DNA from 3 places in the Bacillus sp. EA-CB0995 genome. Region 3 is predicted to be linked to each of the others. Evidence: predicted binding sites of a transcription regulator. Region 3 holds the regulator's gene; each other region holds the start of a gene.

Region 1 (8,027 bases), 220 kb from region 3:
AATAATGAAAAGAAATCCCTCATTGATAAAAATGAGGTTTTTTTATTCCGCTATCCGTGGACAGTAAGCCCCCTCAAGATTGTGAGGAATCCGAAGAAGATAGATGGGGGATGAAAAAAACCGCTGATGGAAGTTTCACCTCATTACGAATGTAACGACTATCTTGCATTTTAGATGCTCTTTTTTTATTTTTTGTGCATGGTGTTGGTAAACCACCCATTGCGTGATAAAGTAAGATGTAAAATGAGCAACTATGAGAAAAGGTAGGTTTTTATTGCTATGAACTCTCGCAGACCGATTATATATATAAAGCGAACGATTATTCTCAGTCTGTTATTCATCCTTGTATATTGGGGGTATACGAAAATTACCTCGAACAATAAAGAAAAGGAAACATTGCAAGCAGCGAAAGAAGCGAAAGAAGTGAAAGAAGTAAAGACAGAACCTGTAGAGAAACGTTCAGAAGAATTGGTAACTGAGCAATCTCCGCAAGAAATCAATAACAATGCTCAATTAGATGAGTATATAAAGAGTAAAAACTTCAGTGGTACAGCTGTTGTTGTAAAGAATGGAAAAGTTCTTTTGAATAAAGGATATGGACTTGCTAATCAAGGTGAAAAAATTTCTAATAATTCAGATACATCCTATTACATTGGATCAATTACGAAAGCTTTTGTCGCAACTTCTATTATGCAATTGAAAGAACAAAATAAATTAAACACGGAAGATACTGTGGCAAAATATATTCCTGACTTCCCAAGAGGCGGAGAAATTAAATTAGTACATCTTCTTACGCATACATCAGGTATTCCAGAGTATCCAGAGGGATCAGAGGACATCACACATGATGAACTGATTAGAAGAATAGGAAATCAAAAATTGGCATTCCCTCCCGGGTCGAAATGGAAATACTCCGATTCTAACTATTCTGTGCTTGCGTATATTGTAGAGAAAGTGAGTGGAGAATCTCTTGAGGATTATATTCAAAAGCATATATTTGAAGTAGCTGGTATGAAGCACTCCGGATTTGGTGACAAGTTTCAACAAGAAAGATATCCTTCTACTGGTTATAAAATTGTAGATAATAAGATGACAACACCAGCTTTACCAAGTATGTCACAATTATTTGGATGCGGTGATATATATATGACCGCATATGATTTATATTTATTTGATCAAGCTTTATTTACAGGAAAACTCATTTCAAATGAAAGTTATCATCAAATGTTTACAGCATTTAAAAAAGATTATGGTTTTGGTTGGTATGTGGACCCTGGTAGTTACTCAAATCATGGCGTTATGCCGGGATGGAATTGTTTAAATAGTTTTAGTAAAAATGGAAGTACGTATGTGGTTTTATTATCTAATATTCAAAATAACATTAAATCGTTTGGTGTATTAAGTAATGATATTTATACAATGACTCGGCATGTAGAAGGTTAGAAGGCTATCTTATGAGATAGCTTTTTTTATATACTTTCAGCTAGGAATTTATTTGGAAAAATAATTAAAAAATGAGATAATCATAATAAAATGTAAAAAAAAGGAGATAAAAATGGGGATCCATGAGCATCATGCACGGAATGGAAGAAGATTGTTTATTGTTTCTATTTTCATATTTGTTGTTGCTGTTATAGCGTTTATTCTCGATTATATTCGGACACCGTATTTTCAATGGAACAAGGATACTATGACTTTTGTAAGTATGATCATAATGGCCTTCTTTTTTATGATTTATAGTTTTGTAGAAAGAGAGAGGGCTAAGAAAATTGGAACATCAATTTGTATTGAAGGGAAGTCGCCGTTGCTGCATCAACATCGATTTGTTGTACGAAGGGAAGTATCTTTAATAAACATGGTTACATACTTTTCGATGGATGGAAATACGATGGGTGCTTTAAGAGAAGAATATGAAACAGAACTACAAAAGGTATGGAAAATTTTCGTATCCTTTTTTGAAATCATTGAATGAAAAGCGCTTTGTTTTGTACAACGAACTAGGAGAAGAGATGTTAATTGTAAGACAAAGAGCGGGAATGCACCTTTCTTATACGTTTCATGAATTGGCGGGAGATAAGATTTGCGAACTGAAACAGACATTGAATTTAAAAAAGCTGAAATGGCTTTTGCGATCTGAACATGATGAAGAAATTGGAGAAATTACTGGAGATTTGTATGCCAATATCCAAAAGGGAAACTGGAAAGATGGCAGCTATATTGAAATAAAAGAAGATGCGATTCCAGTAGAAGCAATTGAATATTTTTCTGCGAGCGGCGGTTCGTTCGTTAATTTATCAATTGTGGAACATTCAAAGTACGAGAAAGCTTTGTATTATGCGGTAGCCGCAATAGTAGCTTTGAAAAATCGTTAGATGTCTTCTTTTGAATGGAAACACTTTTTAGTTGACAGAAAATCCTTGTTGTAACTATAATTGTTACAATCAGAAAACAAAGGAGTAAAAATAATGACATTACAAATAAAAGTATATTCCGATTATGTTTGTCCATTTTGTTTTATTGGTGAACAACCATTACAAGAAGCAATTCAAGGCAAAGATGTAGAAGTAGAATGGATGCCATTTGAATTACGTCCATATCCAGCGGAACGTATTGATCCATGGAATGAACCAGACAAGTTAGGGATGTTCCAAAGTACAATTGCACCGTGGGCAGAGCAAATGGGTGTTGATATAAAATTACCTCGTTTGTCACCACATCCATATACACATACTGCATTTGAAGGATATCAATATGCGAAAGAAAATGGAAAAGGAAATGAATATCAGCACCGCGTGTTTACTGCATTTTTCCAAGAGGAACGGAATATAGGAGAAGTGGATGTACTTGTAGAAATCGCCGGAGAAGTAGGATTAAATCAAAATGAATTTCGTCAAGCACTAGAGAATGGTACGTATAAAGAAGCGCATCAAAAAGCTGTACATCATGCTTATTACGAACAAGGGGTACAAGCTGTGCCGACATTTGTTATTGGCGAGAGTGTAGTACAAGGTGTACGTAACAAAGAAGCATTAGAAGCTATAATCGAGCAGGAATTAAAAAAAGAAAAAGCAACATTTTCAAATGGCATGACATGTAATATAGAGGGTTGCGAGTGAAAAAGAGGCAGATGACGTAGTGCATCTGCCTCTTTTACTTTATTAGCGGGCTCACGGATGGAAGTTTTACTTTATTTTACAACTTCAATTTTCATCAGATTTGTCGTTCCACGTTCGTTAACAGGGACACCTGCTGTTACAATGACAATATCTTGCGTAGAGATCAGCTGTTGTTCTTTAGCGTTACATAATGCTTGTTCAATTACTTCATCTGTCGTTTGTTTTGGTGTAGTGAAAAATGGGTGTACGCCCCATACGAGTGCGAGTTGCTGCATAACAGATTGTTCAGATGTTGTTGCGATAATAGGAGTGTGCGGACGATATTTTGAAATCATTTGTGCTGTATAACCACTTTTGGTTGGTGTTAAAATTGCCTTTGCTTGTAAGGAATAAGCTGCTTGGACAGCAGCAGCACTGATTGTTTCTGTTATTTGTTTATGGTTATCATGAAGCAATTGCTTTTGACTTTGGAATAAAGAAGACTCCTCTACTTGCAGAGCGATTTTATTCATCATTTGTACGGCTTCTATTGGATATTCACCGGCAGCTGTTTCTCCTGAAAGCATAATCGCATCTGTGCCATCAAAGATTGCATTTGCTACGTCTGAAGCTTCTGCTCTTGTTGGTCTTGGGTTTCTTTGCATAGAATCCAGCATTTGCGTTGCTGTAATGACTGGTTTTCCGAGCAGATTACAGGTATGGATTAATTCTTTTTGGATAATCGGTACATATTCTGCTGGAATTTCAATGCCCATATCACCGCGGGCAACCATAATTCCATCCACAACTTCTACAATCTCTTTTATATTATCAATTCCTTCTTGATTTTCAATTTTTGCGATGACGCGAATATGTGAGGCATTATGCTTCGCTAATATGTCGCGTACTTCTAAAATATCAGCAGCTTTACGTACAAAGGAGATGGCGATGTAGTCAACATGTTGCTCTATTCCAAAAAGAATATCTTTTTTATCTTTTTCCGTAATACCAGGTAGGCGGATTTTTACATTCGGTACGTTCACACCTTTATGATCTTTAATTATCCCGCCATGTATAACTTTTGTTTGTAACTCACCATTTGCCTTTTCTATTACTTCTAGCTCTAATAATCCATCATCAAGTAATAGATGAGATCCTACTTCTACATCATCGTATAGACCTTCGTATGTGACGGAAAACTGTTTAGATGTTCCGAGTACTTTTTTCATTGAAACGGTAACAGTCGTACCTTCAAGCAGTTCTGCCTGTCCTCCTTCAAATTCATCGGTTCGAATTTTTGGTCCTTTAATATCTTGTAAGAGTGCAATATTTTTTTAGCTGCCGCTGCGGCTTTTCGTATTGTATTGATACGCGCTTGATGTTCTTCGTGTGTTCCGTGAGAAAAATTTAACCGAGACACATTCATTCCAGATTCTAGTAAAGAAAGTAATGTTTCGTATTGTTCACTTGCAGGTCCAATTGTGCAAACGATTTTTGTTTTTCGCATATAAAATTCCTCCTTTTTTAACCCACATATTAGCGGACAATAAATCCTCCTATTGTTGGAAGTTTCACTTTATTATGTTGGCAATTGTATGTGTACTTCATGTATAGGTATGTGATTTGTTTTATAGAAAATGTGTAGTTTATTTAGCACCAAAAGTGTTATTTCTGTATACGCTGATAAGTGTGAACAAGTTGTCCATATAACAAAATGTATATAGGGGGAAAGTCTAGTGTCTCTATTTAAAGATTATTGGCGTAAGTTTGCACATGTTGTCGATAGACAATTAGATTGCTTTTTATATAAGAAATTTATCCCTGTTATGGAAGAAAAAATATTTTCACCGCGGTTTGCACGGTATATAGAAATTTATACAAAAAAAGGTGTTGCAGAATACATTAAATCTCAGGAATTTCAAAACATTATTTGTTTTATTTTAAAAGAATGTAATGCTTCTCCATTTAAAGAAATTGCAGAACAATTGTTAGGAAAAGAGGTCGAAATTACTGTAACTGTTGGAGGTTTAACAGGTATCATTGCGCAAGTAGGAGATGACTTTTTAACATTACAAGAATTAACTGGAGCAACTATTTTATTACCATTTTCAAGTATTATTTCAATTCGTGAGGTATAGAGAAAGGGGGAAATAAAATGTCGTTTATTGATGCATTACGGTCTCATGTGGGACAACTTGCTCAAGTTGTAACTGTTAGAGAAATTGTAACAGGGAGTATTTTATCTGTAACAGATGGAGTAATTGTCATACGAACAGCTCCGTCCTATGGTCCACTAGAAGATGTTATTGTAAGAATTCCAGTTGTTTCATATGTTCGATTGTATAGTTAGGAGGAATAACATGCGCGTATCTGTTGTGATTCCAACACATAATGAAGCACAAACGATAGGTGGTGTGTTGGAAGAAGTAAAAAAGTACAACCTTATGAAATTATTGTTGTTGCGAATGGAGCGGATAAAGAGACTGTTCAAAACGAAGAAATGACGATTGCATCGGTTATTCAAGAAACACGTAAAATTGAGCCACTTGAAATTATCGTTGCTGTTAATGGATTAAATGATAAGACAGCGACAATTGCAAAGTAATGCGGGGCTACAACTATTATTTATGAAGAAACGCTTGGAAATGATGTGGGACGTTCTATAGGGGAGGGGATATCTTGCTATTTATTGATGGGGATTTTGCAATACCTGCAAAGGATTTATATCCTTTTGCAAAAGCGATTGCGGACGGACAAGACGTGGCGTTGAATGATTTAAATTATTATTTAGATTTACGAGCACCGTTACATCTTGTTACGGCACTAAAATATGCTTTAAACTTGGCTTGTAGCCGAAAAGATTTAGGTGTAGGTTCGCTGGTAGCCGTACCAAATGCATTTAGTAAGGTTTGTTTAGAATATATCGGATTTGATGCTTTCTTATTTCCATGTGTGGCACAGGTGAAGGCGATATTAGCAGGATTCTCTACCTCTTGTGGATTTAGACTAAATGAATCGAAGTCGGCCGAGTGAACATTTTGCAGTGGAGGGGCATGCCCCAGCTGTATTGAGGATTACATAGAGGGGATGTCATGTGTGATAGTAGAACTTGGCATTCGAGGTGGTTTTCATGATGGAGGACGTAAGAGAGAAACAGAATAAAAAAAGGTGTGCTAAAACAGGTACACCTTTTTTTATTCTGTTTTAAAAATACTATAACAGAATAGGAAGGAAGAGTATTACAGTTTAAAATGGATATGACTCTTATACCGCAGAAAAGGATTCTTTTATTAGAATACCCAAAAAAGAAATTAGTAAAAGGGGTTAATTCAATAAAGATTCCAATAACGTTTTCACTATGTCTATAGGAGTTTGCTCACTGTTTCACAAACATGTCACAACTTTAACGTTCATTTTTTCAAAAAAGTAGTATGCTAAGCACATAAGCTGTTATACAAAAAATCTTAGTCCTGTACTAATCAAAAAATGGAGGAGATTAGGATGACTCAAGTATTAGAAAATGTAAAAAACGCATGGGAAAGCTTTAAAGGTGAAAAGTGGAAAGCAGAGATTGATGTTCGCAATTTCATTTTAAATAATATAAACGTTTACCAGGGGGATGAATCCTTCTTAGCTGGAGCAACAGAAGCGACGAAACAACTTTGGGATCAAGTAATGGATTTAACAAAACAAGAACGTGACAATGGCGGAGTCCTTGACATGGATACGAAAATTGTTTCTTCTATTACATCACATGACCCAGGATATTTAAATAAAGATATTGAAAAAGTAGTTGGTGTCCAAACTGACAAGCCATTTAAGCGTTCATTACAACCATACGGTGGTATTCGTATGGCAGAGCAAGCTTGTGAATCTTATGGATATGAAATGGACAAAGAACTAAGCCGTATTTTCAGAGACTGGCGTAAAACGCATAACCAAGGTGTATTCGATGCTTATACTCCTGAAATGAGAGCAGCTCGTAAATCAGGCGTTATTACAGGTCTTCCAGATGCATATGGACGTGGGCGTATTATTGGTGATTATCGCCGCGTTGCATTGTACGGTGTAGATCGTTTAATCGAAGCGAAAAAAGTAGATTTGGATTTAACGGGCGGTGTAATGAGCGAAGATACAATGCGTTTACGCGAAGAATTATCTGAGCAAATTCGTGCACTTCAAGAATTAAAACAAATGGCAGCTTCTCACGGCTTTGATATTTCTAAGCCAGCAACAAATGCACAAGAAGCATTCCAATGGTTATATTTCGCTTATCTTGCAGCAATTAAAGAACAAAACGGTGCAGCAATGAGTCTTGGCCGTACGTCTACTTTCTTAGATATCTTTATTGAAAGAGATTTAGTAAACGGTACATTGACAGAAGAAGCGGCACAAGAAATTGTCGATCACTTTATTATGAAATTACGTCTTGTGAAATTTGCAAGAACACCTGATTATAATGAATTATTCTCTGGTGATCCAACTTGGGTAACAGAATCTATCGGTGGTATTGCACTTGATGGTCGTCCATTAGTAACGAAAAACTCATTCCGTTTCTTGCATACATTAGACAACTTAGGACCAGCTCCAGAACCAAACTTAACAGTTCTTTGGTCTAAACAATTACCAGAGAACTTTAAAAACTACTGTGCAAAAATGTCTATTAAAACATCTGCAATTCAATATGAAAATGATGACATTATGCGCCCAGAGTATGGCGATGATTACGGTATTGCTTGTTGTGTGTCTGCAATGAGAATCGGTAAGCAAATGCAGTTCTTCGGAGCTCGTGCAAACTTAGCTAAGACACTATTATATGCAATTAATGGCGGTAAAGATGAAAAATCAAAAGAACAAATTGGACCTGAATTTGCACCTATCACTTCTGAAGTATTAGATTACGAAGAAGTAATGCGTAAATTTGATATGACA
Region 2 (8,027 bases), 120 kb from region 3:
TCTTGTAATGACTTGCAGATAAGATCCTTTTTCCACATCAACTGCAGTTGTGTTTTCGTATATAACACCGCCGGCTTCAATGAATTGTTCGACAAGCGCTGCTAAATAGCGAAGCGGATGAAACTGTGCTTGATTCTTTATAACAAGTGCCGCTTTGATAGGAATTGGAAGCGGGATACTTTCTATGTATTCGCCAGGGATATTAAGCTTTTTGTATGCTTCTAATTCTTTCGTTAACTTGTGTAGATTGTCGGTTGAATTCGTATAGAGATAAGCATCTTCTTCTGTGAAATCACATTGGATATTGTGCTGTTGTACGGTATCTTTTATAAATTGCCGTGCTTTATCGTTTGCTTCGTAATATAATCTGGCTTTCTCTTCCCCAAAATTGCTAATTAGTTCATCGTAAATAAGATCGTGTTGGGTTGTAATCTTTGCAGTTGTATGTCCAGTTGTTCCGTTTAAAATATTTCCGGCATCAATTAATGCAACTTTGATTCCTTCTTTGGCAAGTAAGTACGCTGTTGTAATGCCAGTGATACCTGCTCCGACGATGGCAACCTCTGTTTTTATGTTCTCAGTTAGCTTTGGGAAAGTAGGAAAGCTAGTAGAATCCCGCCAATATGGTTCTGGAAATCTTGGAAGTTGTTCATGTTCCATATGAATGCACCTCGTATTCTAATCATTTTCTTTTACTTAATTTTTCCAATAACCAAAATTTCATGTGTCAAAAATAAATTATTTTAAAATAATAAATTAACAGAGATTCTGTATATGATTCTTTGTTTTAATTTTCTTGACATAACACAGGACAAATAGGGTTAAGTATAGTATCCTTCACAAAATTAAGTGTTTGGTAACAAGGTGATGAAGAATTGGTATGGAGTGTAAATGTTGGTAAATAAGCATTTTTTCTTTAGTAACATAGGAAGTGATTATGAAAATATAACCAACTTTTATTACTAGGTCATAAAAGTTGTTGACAATATAGAAAGTCTACTGATATGATTCATCTAGTGGAAAGGTTGATAAAGAGTAAAAAGAGAAATATTTTTCAATGAATAATAATTGTAAGATTAAGTGAGCATAATTTTCTTTGGGAAAGAAAATTTTATAATAATAGTAATATCAATCTGGAAACGACAATCGATGTATGCAGGGTGCGTAAGCGCGGCATGAAAAGGGGGCAAAAGAATGAAGGATCTTCATACGTTTGGATGGTATGCAGCACGTGTATCACCGCATTTGCCAAAGAAGGCATTTAAACCAGTCCCAACTCGTTTGTTTGGTGGACTAGCCTATTTACTTATTACGATAGCGGGATTTTTGACAATTGGTTTATTAGATTTGAACGTGTGGGCTAATCTTGGAATTGCAATCGTTCTAGGATTATGTTTTGCATCTATGGGATTTCTTGGACATGAAATTTTACATGGTACAGTAGTAAGAAAAGCTTGGCTGCGAGATTTTCTTGGAGCAATTGCGTTTCTGCCACTATCAACTGGACCAAAGTTGTGGAGAAAGTGGCACAATTTGACTCACCATGTGCATACACAGCATGAGGAGAATGATCCGGATGCGTGGCCAACGATGGAGAAGTTTAAGAAAAGCAAATTTTTACGTTGGGTATATCGCATGCCGTTGCATGTTCGTTCTTTCTTTAGCTTTCTATCGTTAACGCTTCAATTTACAGTGCATTCGTCTCGTATGTTCGCTCTTTTTATAAAGGAATTTAAACCAGAGAATAAAAAATCTGTATGGTTCCAGCTTCTTTTACCATGGACAGTGTGGATTAGTTTATTGTTTATTATGGGTCCTGCAAAATGGTTTTTTGCTTATGTTATTCCATTATTAATTGCAAACGCTATTGTAATGGGATATATCGCAACAAATCACCGTTTGAACCCGATTGTTCCTGTAAATGATCCACTTGCTAACTGTTTATCAGTAACAGTGCCGCGCTGGGTAGACGTATTACATTTTAATTTCTCATATCATACAGAACACCACTTGTTCCCAGGTATGAGCTCAAAATACTATCCATTAGTAAAAGAGAAAATTAAAGAAATGTGGCCAGAGCGCTATCATGAAATGCCGATGGGGAAAGCATTAGCTACACTTTGGAATACACCGCGTGTGTACCACCAAGGTAGCGAGTTAATTGATCCGCATAAAGCGCATTTATATGGCTCTTTAGGGAATGGATTAGATCCTGCGAATATTGAATTTCGTGAGGAAAATATAAAAGAAGTAAAAGAAGTAAAAAATGTAAAAAACGGCTAAAATATATGTTGTTATTAGAATCAACTATGTTTATATAATAATGATAAAAGCACGAACTCATGAAGAGTTCGTGCTTTTTACATAGGGATTTCTTTTTGTTTAGCGGGTTGTGTGTGATTCATATTTTTCCGTGCTAATCGTTTTTCAAGAAGATGAACGAAGTACGTAAATAGAAGAACGAGTGCAAGGTAATAGATGCTGACGACAATATATGTTTCAAGTTGCTGAAAGTTTGCAGCAGCTTCAGAAAGCCCGGATCCCCATAGCTCAGACATTCCTACATAGGCAACGAGAGAAGAATCTTTTAAGCCGATAATGAACTGATTACCAAGTGGCGGAATAGATAAACGAAATGCTTGAGGCAAAATAATACGTCGCATTGCTAATGGATATGTCATTCCTAAAGAGCGGGCTGCTTCGAGTTGGCCGCGGTCCACAGACTGAATGGATCCTCTGAAAATTTCAGTAATATAGGCACCGTTATGAATAGCAAGGGCAATAGCGCCAGCCCAAAAAGGTGATAATACAATAACAGATGTAATTCCAAAATAGAGAATCATAATTTGTACAACTAACGGTATACCACGAATAATAGCAATGTATACATGCGCAATTCCATTTAAGAGTTTACTATTTGAAATACGAAAAAAAGCAAATAATAGTCCAACTAGGCATCCAAGTAATAAGGAAGTTATTGTTAATTGTAGTGTCAGAACAATTGCTTTTAGGAACGTTGGATATGTAGATATGAAAATATCGATCATTAGTATCACCTCTATATGAGTTGATTTTCATTTTACGAATATGATAGCAATGCCCCAATGAAAGGTGCGGGGCACTACTTATGCACAAAAAATCTATTCTGCTTTCTCACCTAGAATGTTACGACCAAACCACTTTTTACTGATTTTTTCATACGTACCATCTTGAATGATTTCATCTAATGCTTTATTTAATTTTTCCATTAATTCTTTATCATCTTTGCGAACTGCAATGGCCATTTCATCAAGAGATAATGGTTTACCAGCATCTTTTATATTTGATTTTCCTTCTTTCATCATACGAAGACCTACCATTTGATCTGTGACAACAGCATCAATTCGTCCTGGTTCTAAATCCATAAGAGCTGTAATGTCGCTATCGTATTCTGTAATTTGATCTGTCTGCTTGGCAACAAGTGTTTTGAATGTACTTGCTTTTACGACACCTACTTTTTTCCCTTTTAAATCTTCAGCGGAGGAGATTGATGTGTTATTTTTTGTAACGAAAATTTGTGCCCCAGAGCGATAATATGGATTCGTAAAATTAACTGCTTTGAGACGATCTTCTGTAATGGCCATACTTCCTAGAATTACATCATATTTTTTTGCTTGCAGACCTTGTATGAGTGTTTCCCAAGGATTTGTTACAGGAACAGCCTTCATATTCATTTTTTTAGCAAGTGCCTCACCAATTTCGACGTCAAAGCCGACAAGCTTGCCGTTTTCTTTATAGTTAAACGGCTTATATAAACCACTCATTGCATAGCGAAATTCTTGCTTTCCATCTGCTGATGTAGTGCTACTTTCTTTACTACAGGCACTTAATACTAAAGAAGCACATAATGCAATCGCTGCTATTACTTTAAGCATATGTCGTTTCATAAAGACTCCTCCAATGTTTATATAATGTTTCGTAAAAATTGCTGTGCGCGTTTATTTGACGGAGCGGTGAAAAACTGTTCTGGAGGTGCATCCTCTACGATTTGTCCGTCATCCATAAAAATGATGCGGTCAGCTACATCACGGGCAAATCCCATTTCATGCGTGACGATAATCATCGTCATACCTTCTTTTGCGAGGTCTTTCATAACTTGTAGTACTTCTCCGACGAGTTCAGGATCGAGAGCTGAGGTAGGTTCGTCAAATAGCATAATTTTCGGATTCATTGCGAGTGCTCTTGCAATAGCAACTCGTTGTTTTTGGCCACCTGATAAAAGATCGGGTGTTACGTTAGCCTTATCTTGCAATCCGACTTTTCCTAACAATTCGTAGGCAATGCTTGTTGCTTTTGTTTTGTCTAACTTCTTGACGTGAATAGGAGCTTCAATGATGTTTTCTAGTGAGGTCATATGAGGAAATAAATTAAAATGTTGAAAAACCATGCCGACATCTTCTCGAACTTTGTTTAGATTTGTACGTTTTGGATGGATTTGTTCACCCTGTATCGAAATTTCTCCATCATCATACAGCTCTAAGAAATTTAAGCAACGCAGTAATGTACTTTTCCCTGAACCGCTTGCACCAATTAAGACGACAACTTCTTTTTCTTGCACGTGTAAATTGACGTTTTTGAGCACGCTTAAAGAACCAAAAGATTTTGTCAGATTTTGAACCTGTATCATGCATCTCCCTCCAATGAAATCCAGGTGTATAAAAATACCTTGTTCTTGGTAATTAGTCATAAATTGTCATATTCCTTTATTTTTCGTTAAAAATTTAAGGGGATTATAACTGGTCGTATATTACACAGTGTCATTGAGAGAAATAAGTATTTACTTCAAAATTTAATTATTTATTTTAAAAATTGATATATCTATTTATGATAAAAAATATAGATAACAACATATAGAAGGAAGAGCGATGTATCATTCTTCCTTTTTATTTTTTTGTAAGCGGTGGAATGCTTTGAGGAAAACGAAAGACATTATGATGGTCATATCTTGCTTACAGAAGTGCAATGTTATTGGAATGTAACTCGATAGTGATTGCGCTTTTTGTTGGATAGAATGAAATTAGGCAGGAAGGCCATCAAAAAAGAACAGGTTACTGCTGTAGTTAAAGAAAACGAAAACTATAAAAATATTTTTTTGAAATAAAGTTGAATAGAAAAGTTAAAAGGAGATTAATTGATATAAAAAAAATAGTAGGGCTTGGATTAGCAGCAGCGATTTCAATGGGAGCCAATATAATTGGCTCTCTTTTTTATAAATTATAGAAAAAATTGTTATAAAAAGTAAAAATATGAACGTTTCCGCAACATTTATCTTTGTCTCTTTCAGAAGGAAATTATAGCAAGATATAATAAAGCTATAATATTAGAAGGAGTGTCTTTCATGAAAAAAGAGAAAAGACAACAACTAATTAAACAATTGGTGAGAGAGAATGAAATAGATACACAAGAAAAATTGGTAGAGTTGTTAGAGCACCGTGATGTATTTGTTACACAAGCAACTATTTCTCGAGATATTCATGAATTAAATTTAGTAAAGGTAGCCTCTTCAAAAGGGCTGGTAATATATAAGATTTTTACAGAAGAGAACCAGCGAGCAGATATACAGCTAAAGAAAAAAATAAGAGAGGTTGTTGTAAAAATCGATTATATAGAACAACTGATTATTATAAAAACTCTGCCTGGAAATGCTCATATTATCGGTGTTTTATTTGATTCTTTAGACTGGAAAGAAAAAATAGGATGTATATGTGGGAATGATACATGTCTTGTAATTTCTCGATCAAAAGCAGATAGGGAGATTCTAAAAGGTAGATTGAATTTGATTATGTAAATGAGAAGGCTGTTTCTAATGCAAATTAGAACAGTCTTTTTTATTTTTATAAAATGAAACAGTAAAATTTTAATTAATGGAGCGGTTTTATTGTTATTAATTATGAGTTCTCATCAATCGGGATTTTCCTAATTTAACTTCTTTGTGTTTGCTGAATTTTGAGGTAGAACAATTACTTTCCGCTAATATGAAATAAAAATTTTTAACATAAAATAGGACGCTATTATACATTTAATATACATAATATAAAGCTAGTTATTTAATTATGAGATGAAGTATCTTATAAAAATACGATTAGCTATACTTTTTACAAAATAATTTGTGAAATATTTCACCTAGTATTGTTGGCGTTTTCACAAAGCGATATGTGCATTCTGTTTATTATGTAATTGTAAGACATCAAATGAATTTAAAAGGAGGTACAACAAATGAAGCATCCGATACATGTTACTTCAGAAATTGGAGAATTACAAACGGTTTTACTAAAACGTCCTGGTAAAGAAGTGGAAAACTTAACGCCAGATTATTTGCAACAATTATTATTTGACGATATTCCATATTTACCAATTATTCAAAAAGAACATGATTATTTTGCGCAAACATTACGCAATCGGGGTGTTGAAGTTCTTTATTTAGAAAAACTAGCAGCTGAGGCGTTAGTTGATAAAAAACTTCGTGAAGAATTTGTTGATCGTATTTTAAAAGAAGGACAGGCTGACGTAAATGGTGCATATCAGACTTTAAAAGAATATTTACTTTCCTTTTCAAATGAAGAAATGATTGAGAAAATTATGGGGGGCGTACGTAAAAACGAAATTGAAACTAGTAAAAAAACCCACCTGTATGAATTAATGGAAGATCATTACCCATTTTATTTAGATCCAATGCCAAATTTATATTTTACTCGTGACCCAGCAGCTAGTATAGGTGGCGGTTTAACAATTAACAAAATGAGAGAACCAGCACGGAGACGTGAATCATTGTTTATGGAATATATCATTAAACATCATCCACGCTTTGCGAGTCACAATGTACCAGTTTGGTTAGATCGTGATTATAAGTTTCCAATTGAAGGCGGCGACGAGCTTATCTTAAATGAAGAAACAATTGCGATTGGCGTATCTGCTAGATCATCGGCTAAAGCGATTGAACGCTTGGCGAAAAATTTATTTAGTCGTCAAAATAAGATTAAGAAAGTACTAGCAATAGAGATTCCAAAATGTCGTGCATTTATGCATTTAGATACAGTATTTACAATGGTTGATTATGATAAATTTACAATTCATCCAGCTATTCAAGGTCCAAAAGGAAATATGAATATTTATATTTTGGAAAAAGGAGAGAGTGAAGAAGTTCTCAAAATCACACATCGTACTTCTTTAACTCAGGCTTTAAAAGAAGTATTAGGTTTGAGTGAATTGGTTCTTATTCCTTGCGGAGGAGGAGATGCGATTGCTTCTGCTCGTGAACAATGGAACGATGGATCTAATACATTAGCAATTGCACCGGGAGTAGTTGTTACATATGATCGCAACTATGTATCAAATGCTTTATTACGTGAACATGGTGTAGAGGTTGTTGAAGTATTAAGCTCGGAATTGTCTCGCGGCCGTGGGGGTCCACGTTGCATGAGTATGCCGATTGTTCGAAAAGATATCTAGGATAAATACAGGAGAAAGTAGGGATGAATGATGATGATGATGATGACAAAACCAAACTTAAAAGGAAGAAGTTTTCTTGCTGAAAAAGATTTTACAGAAGAAGAATTGTTATATCTTATTGATTTAGCGGCAGAATTAAAAGAGAAAAAGAAACATGGTATCCCACATCATTATTTAGAAGGCAAAAATGTTGCCCTTTTATTTGAAAAAACTTCAACTCGTACACGTTGTGCATTTACGGTAGCGTGCACGGATTTAGGCGCAAATCCTGAATACCTAGGTAAAAATGATATTCAGCTTGGAAAAAAGAATCTGTTGAAGATACAGCGAGAGTTTTAGGACGTATGTTTGACGGTATTGAGTTCCGTGGATTTGCACATGCAACAGTAGAATCTCTAGCAAACAATTCAGGTGTACCAGTATGGAATGGCTTAACAGACATGTGGCATCCAACACAAACACTTGCAGATTTGTTAACAATAAAAGAACACCTCGGAAAATTAAAGGATGTTAAGCTCGTCTACGTCGGAGATGGACGT
Region 3 (8,027 bases):
GAGAAACAAATAAAATAGTTCCTGGAAAATCAATAAGAGCATTTTCTAATATTTCTTTACTACTTAAGTCTAAATGGTTTGTCGGTTCATCTAAAATAAGCACATTTGATTTTTGCATCATCAGTTTTGCAAGAGCTAAACGTGCTTTTTGTCCACCACTTAAAGAAGAGACTGGCTTTAAAACATCATCACCAGAAAATAAAAAGTTTCCAAGTACTGTGCGGATTTCTTTTTCTGGTTGCAGCGGGTAATCATCCCAAAGTTCATCTAATACGCGTTTTGATGATGTTAAGTTTGCTTGTTCTTGGTCATAATATCCAATAGAAACGTTAGAGCCGAATGAAAAACTGCCGTTTAAAGGACGAAGTTTATCCACAAGAGATTTTAATAAAGTGGATTTTCCGATTCCATTTGGACCTACAAGTGCAACACTATCACCTCTCGTTAATTGGAAATGAATGTGCTCAATGATTGGCTCGTTATTATAACCAATTGTGATATTTTTTACTTGTAGTACATCATTGCCACTTTGCCTATCGATATCAAAGTGGAAAGAAGCAGATTTTGTATCACCGAGTGGTTTTGTCATAAGCTCCATACGATTTAATTGTTTTTGGCGACTTTGTGCCCGTTTTGTTGTGGAAGCGCGGGCGATATTTTTTTGAATGAAGTCTTGTAACTTTGTGACTTCTTCTTGCTGTTTCTCATAACGCTTCATTTCTTGTTCGTATAGCGATGCTTTAAGTTCTAAATACTTACTGTAGTTCCCCGTGTATTTTCGACTTTGTTTATTAGAGATTTCATACACCTGTGTTACGAGTTTATCTAGAAAGTATCGATCGTGTGAAACGATTAAAATAGCACCAGGATAGCCTTGTAAATATTGTTCCAGCCACGTTAATGTATCGATATCTAGATGGTTGGTTGGCTCATCCAAAATAAGCAAATCTGGTTTTGTTAGTAATAATTTGCCAAGAGCTAAACGAGTTTTTTGCCCACCACTTAAAGTGGAGATTGTAGTTCCGTGTGTCTCAGAAGGAAAGCCAAGTCCGCTTAAAACAGAGCGAATATCAGCTTCGTATTGGTAGCCGCCTTTATTTTTATAATCTAATTGCAGGCGATCATACTCTGCTAACAATCTTTCGTGTACAGTGACATTTGTGAAATTTTCTTCTTTCCCCATTTCTTGTTCTAGCCTTCGGAGTTCTTTCTCCATGCGTTGCAAGTCGAGAAATACCGTTAGCATTTCATCCCAAATGGTTAATGATGTTTCAAGACCAGTGTGCTGTGCTAAGTAACCGATAGATACATCTTTCGGTTTAATAATTTCTCCGCTGTCATGGGATAGTTCTCCCGCAATAATCTTTAATAATGTAGACTTTCCAGCGCCGTTACGGCCGACAAGTGCAATGCGATCACGCGTCTGTACCTCTAACTTAATGTTTGAAAGAATCACTTCAGCGGCGTATAACTTGGAAAGGTTATTCACTTGTAGTAGAATCAATGTTTTCACCTCAAATAATTTCTTAACTTTGCCATGATTATATTTCTCAATCATACTAAAAATAGTGTATAGTTGAACATAATAGAGAAGTTCTCTCTCTATTATACAGGGAAAACTTTCAATGCTAAACTTCCGTACATGTTTCAATCACTTGAACAGATAGGAAGAGAGGAGGGGTTGCATGGAGCAGCCTAAAATTCCGCAGGCGACTGCCAAAAGATTGCCTCTATACTATCGATTTATCCAAAACTTATCGTTATCTGGTAAGCAACGCGTATCATCTGCAGAATTAAGTGAAGCGGTGAAAGTGGATTCGGCGACGATTCGAAGAGATTTTTCATACTTTGGGGCATTAGGGAAAAAGGGATACGGCTATAACGTAAATTATTTATTGTCGTTTTTCCGCGAAACACTTGATCAAGATGATGTAACGCGTGTAGCACTAATAGGGGTAGGTAATTTAGGGACAGCTTTCTTACATTACAATTTTACGAAAAATAATAATACAAAAATTGAGATGGCATTTGACGTTGATGAAGAGAAAGTTGGAAAAGAAATCGGAGGAATTCCAGTATATCACCTGGATGAATTAGAAGAGAAATTATCCGATGATATAAAAGTGGCAATATTAACAGTACCTGCTTCTGTTGCACAAGCTGTAGCAGATCGCTTATCGCATACTGGTATACAAGGTGTTTTAAACTTTACACCTGCTAGGTTAAATATATTAGAACATATTCGAATTCATCATATCGATTTAGCGGTAGAATTACAAACGCTTGTGTACTTTTTAAAAAATTACCCACAATAAAAACGCAGGAATTCCCTGCGTTCTTATTATTTCTTCATACTACCTTTTTTCGGTTTAGAAAAAAGAAGGCGAAGTGCCAAATTAAAATCAACTGTTGCCATTATAGCAAGTAATATTGTATAAAAGTTCCAAATTGTATCTTCAACACTTGTAATTGCTAAGTATGTAAAAATACACCCAAGAAGAAAATACAAAGTTGCCATAACAAATGGTGAAGTTCGCATGTTTAAAATCCTCCGATGAATCCTTGCAATTTTTCAGCTTTTTCTATGTATGGGTGAAGTACAAATGTAATTAACATAACATTTGTATTCATCATAACGTGAGCCATAATAGGTACAATAATTCGTTTTGTTTTTACATATAAAAATGAAAAAACAAGCCCCATGGAAATATACACTAATAAATGTGTAGGGTCAAAATGAATTAAAGCAAATATAAGTGAACTCACAATTGCTGCGATAAAGAAGTTATATCGTTTATATAGTGTTCCAAATAGAATCTTTCTAAATACAATTTCTTCAAGAATGGGAGCGAATATAGAAGAAACAATCATAAATAATGGAGCAGCTTTTATAATCTCGATAATGTTTTGTGTATTTTCAGATTCAGGTTTAACTTTAAAAATTTGTGTTTCAATTGTGCCAGCAATTACTTGGGCAAATAAAGCAAGAAAAACCCCCAAAATAATCCATCCTATTGTAGCGGGAATGTTTGTTCTTTCCCGATCCCATTTTTCTGATTGTGTATCGTTGCGTAATATCAGAAGGATAATGATAAGAGCGACAAAGAAGCTAATTATTCCCCAATGTGCAGTTGCCAATTGAACCTCTTCTTGAAAGCTCCTGTTTCCATTGTTGTATATTCCGCTTTTTAAAAGGAGCCACCCTCCAATTACACCTGATAATTGCATTAAAATATATGTAACAACAACCCACCAGTATTGTCTCTTCAATTTCGTAACTCCTTTTTAAATTTTTTGTAATGAAAAAGGAAAATGCTCTATCCATAGAGAAAACAACTTATGGCATCTTCTTATTGTAACATAGGAGAAGAGGGAAAAACGATGGAATATCAAATAGAATCTTCTATCAGTGCCGATCTTCCATGAAGCCAAGGATTTATATTATTACGCTACTCATCAGGTAAAGAAGAGAAGCTTATGGAAAGACTGAAGAGGATGTAAAATAGTTTTCCGAAAAATTACGTTTTTTCACTTGCAAAAGAAAATGAGATTCTTTATTATAATAAGTGTGTTAGCACTCGAAGTGTTTGAGTGCTAATAAACATAAAATTTACATAGTAAATTGAGGAGGTTATTGTTCATGCTAAAGCCATTAGGTGATCGCGTTGTAATTGAACTTGTTCAAGCAGAAGAAAAAACAGCAAGTGGTATCGTATTACCAGACACTGCAAAAGAAAAACCACAAGAAGGTAAGGTAGTGGCAGTTGGTACTGGTCGTGTGCTTGAAAATGGTGAGCGTGTTGCTTTAGAGTTAGCTGTAGGCGATCGTATTATCTTCTCAAAATATGCAGGTACTGAAGTAAAATACGAAGGTGCAGAATACTTAATTTTACGTGAAAGCGACATTTTAGCAGTTATCAGTTAATTATATAAATCTTTAAAAATTCAAGGGGGTCAAATATTATGGCAAAAGATATTAAATTTAGTGAAGAAGCACGTCGTTCGATGCTTCGCGGTGTCGACACTCTTGCAAACGCAGTAAAAGTTACGCTTGGACCAAAAGGTCGTAACGTTGTACTTGAGAAAAATTCGGTTCTCCGCTTATTACAAATGACGGTGTAACAATTGCAAAAGAAATCGAATTAGAAGATGCATTTGAAAACATGGGTGCAAAACTAGTAGCAGAAGTTGCTAGCAAAACAAATGATGTAGCTGGTGACGGAACGACAACTGCAACTGTATTAGCACAAGCGATGATTCGTGAAGGTTTAAAGAACGTAACAGCTGGTGCGAACCCAATGGGTCTTCGTAAAGGTATTGAAAAAGCTGTTGTAGCAGCAATTGAAGAATTAAAAACAATCTCTAAACCAATCGAAGGTAAATCTTCTATCGCACAAGTAGCTGCTATTTCTGCTGCTGACGAAGAAGTAGGACAATTAATTGCAGAAGCGATGGAGCGTGTTGGTAACGACGGCGTTATTACATTAGAAGAATCTAAAGGTTTCACAACAGAATTAGATGTAGTAGAAGGTATGCAGTTCGATCGTGGATATGCTTCTCCTTACATGATTACTGATTCTGATAAAATGGAAGCAGTTCTTGATAACCCATTTATCTTAATTACTGATAAAAAGGTTTCTAGCATTCAAGAAATCTTACCAGTATTAGAGCAAGTGGTACAACAAGGTAAACCACTTCTTATCATCTCTGAAGACGTAGAAGGCGAAGCGTTAGCTACATTAGTAGTAAATAAACTTCGTGGTACGTTCAACGTAGTAGCTGTTAAAGCTCCTGGCTTCGGTGATCGTCGTAAAGCGATGCTAGAAGATATCGCTATCTTAACTGGCGGTGAAGTAATTACAGAAGAATTAGGACGCGACCTAAAATCTGCGACTATCGCATCTTTAGGACGTGCTAGCAAAATTGTTGTAACGAAAGAAAATACAACAATTGTTGAAGGTGTAGGAAATACAGAACAAATCGAAGCTCGTATTGGTCAAATCCGTGCGCAGTTAGAAGAAACAACTTCTGAATTCGATCGTGAAAAATTACAAGAGCGTCTTGCTAAACTAGCAGGCGGCGTGGCTGTAATTAAAGTAGGTGCAGCAACTGAAACTGAATTGAAAGAGCGCAAACTTCGCATTGAAGATGCACTTAACTCAACTCGTGCAGCAGTAGAAGAAGGTATTGTTGCAGGTGGCGGTACTGCACTTATGAACGTATATACTAAAGTAGCTGGTCTTGCAGCTGAAGGCGACGTAGCAACAGGTATCAACATCGTACTTCGTGCATTAGAAGAGCCAGTTCGTCAAATCGCAATCAACGCTGGTCTAGAAGGCTCTGTTGTTGTAGAACGCTTAAAAGGTGAAAAAGTAGGCGTTGGTTTCAACGCAGCAACAGGCGAGTGGGTAAACATGCTTGAGTCTGGTATCGTAGATCCAACGAAGGTAACTCGTTCTGCTCTTCAAAACGCAGCATCTGTTGCAGCGATGTTCTTAACAACTGAAGCAGTTGTTGCTGACAAACCAGAACCAGCTGGTGCTGCTGGAATGCCTGACATGGGCGGCATGGGCATGGGCGGTATGGGCGGTATGGGCGGCATGATGTAATCTGCCCTTTCTGTGAAGCTGTTCAATGTATAAATAGTTAGTAAGAAGAAGACTACTTCCTTAATTAAAGGAGGTAGTCTTTTTTGTGCTTTTAAAGTTTGCGTACCAAGAATTTCTTGAAGACCGTAAGTTTAGGAATACAACGAAGGTAAATATTCAAAATTATAAGGTTCTCTTAGGTGGTTTTATTGACTACTGTCACGATAATGGCATTTTGAATGTTGAAGAAGTCAAAAGCATTCATGTTAAAAGTTATTTACGCTATTGCCAAGATATTAGAAAGGTATGCCTAACGTTATGCAAACATGGAAAGAAGTACAACCTTAGTAATAGAGAGTGCTATGAAGTGATATGTACAGAATAAGCGAAATCCCAAGGTATAATAACCTTGGGTATTTTTGTGAATTTATAAAAATATTACCAAATGAAGTGTATTAAATATGACCCTTATTTATATTTGTATCAGCTAAATACTTAGCATAAAGAATCGTATTTTTAGCGACATCTAATTCAACACTATATATAACAGGTGCACCTGGTCTCCAATTTACCTCAAACAACCATAGTTTTTGGTTTTCGTCGATCCCGACATCAATTCCTAATTCATCCAACGATTCATTATCATATAAAGAATCAAAATGGTTAGAAAAGCTTAACGCAAATTGTTCAAGATATCTTTGAATATCGTACCAGGAGTCATCAAACTCTGTTTTTAAGAAAACATCTAGATAAGCACTATAACCACCAATACCCATATTTGATGTAATGGTCCCCAAACGTCCAATCCTTGGATAAATAGAAGTAATAACCCATTTTCCTTCTCCATTTTTTTGTACATGAAGACGGAAATCAAAAACAAGACCAGATTTTGTTTGACTTGAAATAAACTGTTGAACTAAGTAATCTGGTTCTTGTATTTTATTAGATATCAAGTTTAGCAATTGTTTTTCATCAATAGTTGATAATATGCCTGCCTCATTAATTTTATAATGATTTGTTCTATATTTTTCAATAAGAACAACGCCCCCACCTTGATGTCCAGACCTTGGTTTAATAATAACCTTTTCATAACGTTTGATCATGTCAAAAAAAATCTGAACATCAGTTAATACTTTAAAAGGAATAAGGTATTGTTCAAATTCCTTTGCCCGTTTAATTCTGTTATATACGGCTAATTTGTCTCCGATTGAATGACTTGTAAACGGAATCCTTTCGGATAAATAATCAAAAACTTGCTCTGCTTTATCACTTACAGGATAACTTGCATTATAAATGGCATCTGGAAAGGGAAATTCCTTTTCAATCCATTTACCGTTTTCATAGGCCTTCCCTAAAATTTTTTGCTTTTCTAGATTTACATTTCCCGGGGTAAAGTAAAAAAAGTTTATACCTTCAGCTTTTGCTACAGCGGCATAAGCATATGCTTTTTTACATTATTTGGATTTGACCGATGATGAAGCATGCCTATTAGCGTCATGATATTTCTATTCCACCTCTCTTTAAATTCCTCTTCCAAATGAAAAGACTAGAAATTTTTTCAATCATTTTACAATCTGTAAGTGTTTAAGATAGAGTTTGCTAGCTCTCTATTTTCATCAAAAAGGCGCATTAAAGGCAGTAAAGTATAAGAACGGTTTTTAAATTGTTCAATACAGAAAAAACTGGTTTTAAAAGTTCCAAATGAATCAGGAAGACAATGACCGATATTCCCATATAAGGAAAATGGTTTTGCTACAAGGAAGAATACAAGAGGATAGGAATCCCCCTTTTATATCGTTAGGTGGAGGAAGGTTTGCTGGAACTCCTTTTGATTTTCTGCTCTATTTTGCTTTTCCAAAATCGATACTAGAATTGAATAAACACTCATGTTCGATTTGCGAATGTTTCTCTTAATTCTTCTAATCTGTAATAAAAATATCTATTTTTATATATAAGTTCATGATTTGTCACTCCGAAATTTCAAATTGGTTGGTTCAAGATAGAAACGTACCTCGCTGGCTGCTTCCCTAGCAATTCTTTTTGCTTCTTCTTTATCATCTGAGGATGCAAGAATGTATCCACAACGATCTCCCATTGATATAGGCGGACGCAAAATTTGTCCTTGTCGGGGTTTTATATACACCTCTTCTACACCGGGATATTGAGAGCTGCGATTTTTTCCCGTTACCTTAATTAATTTTCCTTTAGAATCAACTGTTAAATAATGTGTGTATACATACTTACTGTGTTTTTTAGTAAGGCAAGGCTCATTTCCTAACATTAATTGAATGGTTTCCTCTACCAAATTAATTCCATATCCGACTTCAATGATTCGATTCATCGCACCACCTGAGATTCTTGGGTTGATTTCAACTAATTTCCATGATCCTTGTACTAAGCGCATTTCAAGGTGACAGGCACCATTGTTCATTTGAAAAG

What was found. Region 3 encodes Rex, which represses fermentation and respiration genes when NADH is low (regulators of the CRP and FNR family bind a similar motif). Its sites were predicted from a motif close to TTGTGAAATATTTCACAA; they were not measured.
Region 1: the regulator Rex is predicted to act here: its motif matches at 6,468-6,485, upstream of pflB (formate C-acetyltransferase).
Region 2: the regulator Rex is predicted to act here: its motif matches at 6,147-6,164, upstream of arcA (arginine deiminase).

Annotation. Positions count from the first base shown of each region.
Region 1 covers NZ_CP169269.1:4,266,714-4,274,740, reverse strand. The annotation lists gene nagE (N-acetylglucosamine-specific PTS transporter subunit IIBC) at 1-1, shown strand, start outside; gene ACEWFJ_RS21970 (serine hydrolase domain-containing protein) at 280-1,443, shown strand; gene ACEWFJ_RS21965 (hypothetical protein) at 1,556-1,972, shown strand; gene ACEWFJ_RS21960 (hypothetical protein) at 2,010-2,372, shown strand; gene ACEWFJ_RS21955 (DsbA family oxidoreductase) at 2,466-3,116, shown strand; partial or broken gene pyk (pyruvate kinase) at 3,194-4,602, opposite strand; gene ACEWFJ_RS21945 (DUF2642 domain-containing protein) at 4,832-5,233, shown strand; gene ACEWFJ_RS21940 (hypothetical protein) at 5,251-5,445, shown strand; gene ACEWFJ_RS21935 (hypothetical protein) at 5,456-5,599, shown strand; partial or broken gene ACEWFJ_RS21930 (glycosyl transferase) at 5,581-6,257, shown strand; gene pflB (formate C-acetyltransferase) at 6,597-8,027, shown strand, end outside.
Region 2 covers NZ_CP169269.1:4,368,560-4,376,586, reverse strand. The annotation lists gene ACEWFJ_RS22445 (FAD-dependent oxidoreductase) at 1-660, opposite strand, end outside; gene desB (Delta(10) desaturase DesB) at 1,195-2,283, shown strand; gene ACEWFJ_RS22435 (amino acid ABC transporter permease) at 2,361-3,047, opposite strand; gene ACEWFJ_RS22430 (ABC transporter substrate-binding protein) at 3,141-3,926, opposite strand; gene ACEWFJ_RS22425 (amino acid ABC transporter ATP-binding protein) at 3,944-4,666, opposite strand; partial or broken gene ACEWFJ_RS22420 (BBE domain-containing protein) at 4,923-4,988, opposite strand; gene argR (arginine repressor) at 5,378-5,827, shown strand; gene arcA (arginine deiminase) at 6,256-7,488, shown strand; partial or broken gene argF (ornithine carbamoyltransferase) at 7,525-8,027, shown strand, end outside.
Region 3 covers NZ_CP169269.1:15,885-23,911, reverse strand. The annotation lists gene ACEWFJ_RS00095 (ABC-F family ATP-binding cassette domain-containing protein) at 1-1,504, opposite strand, end outside; gene ACEWFJ_RS00090 (redox-sensing transcriptional repressor Rex) at 1,686-2,315, shown strand; gene ACEWFJ_RS00085 (YdiK family protein) at 2,342-2,539, opposite strand; gene ACEWFJ_RS00080 (CPBP family intramembrane glutamic endopeptidase) at 2,542-3,270, opposite strand; gene groES (co-chaperone GroES) at 3,641-3,925, shown strand; partial or broken gene groL (chaperonin GroEL) at 3,964-5,609, shown strand; partial or broken gene ACEWFJ_RS00065 (YheC/YheD family endospore coat-associated protein) at 6,044-7,086, opposite strand; gene ACEWFJ_RS00060 (ATP-grasp domain-containing protein) at 7,546-8,027, opposite strand, start outside.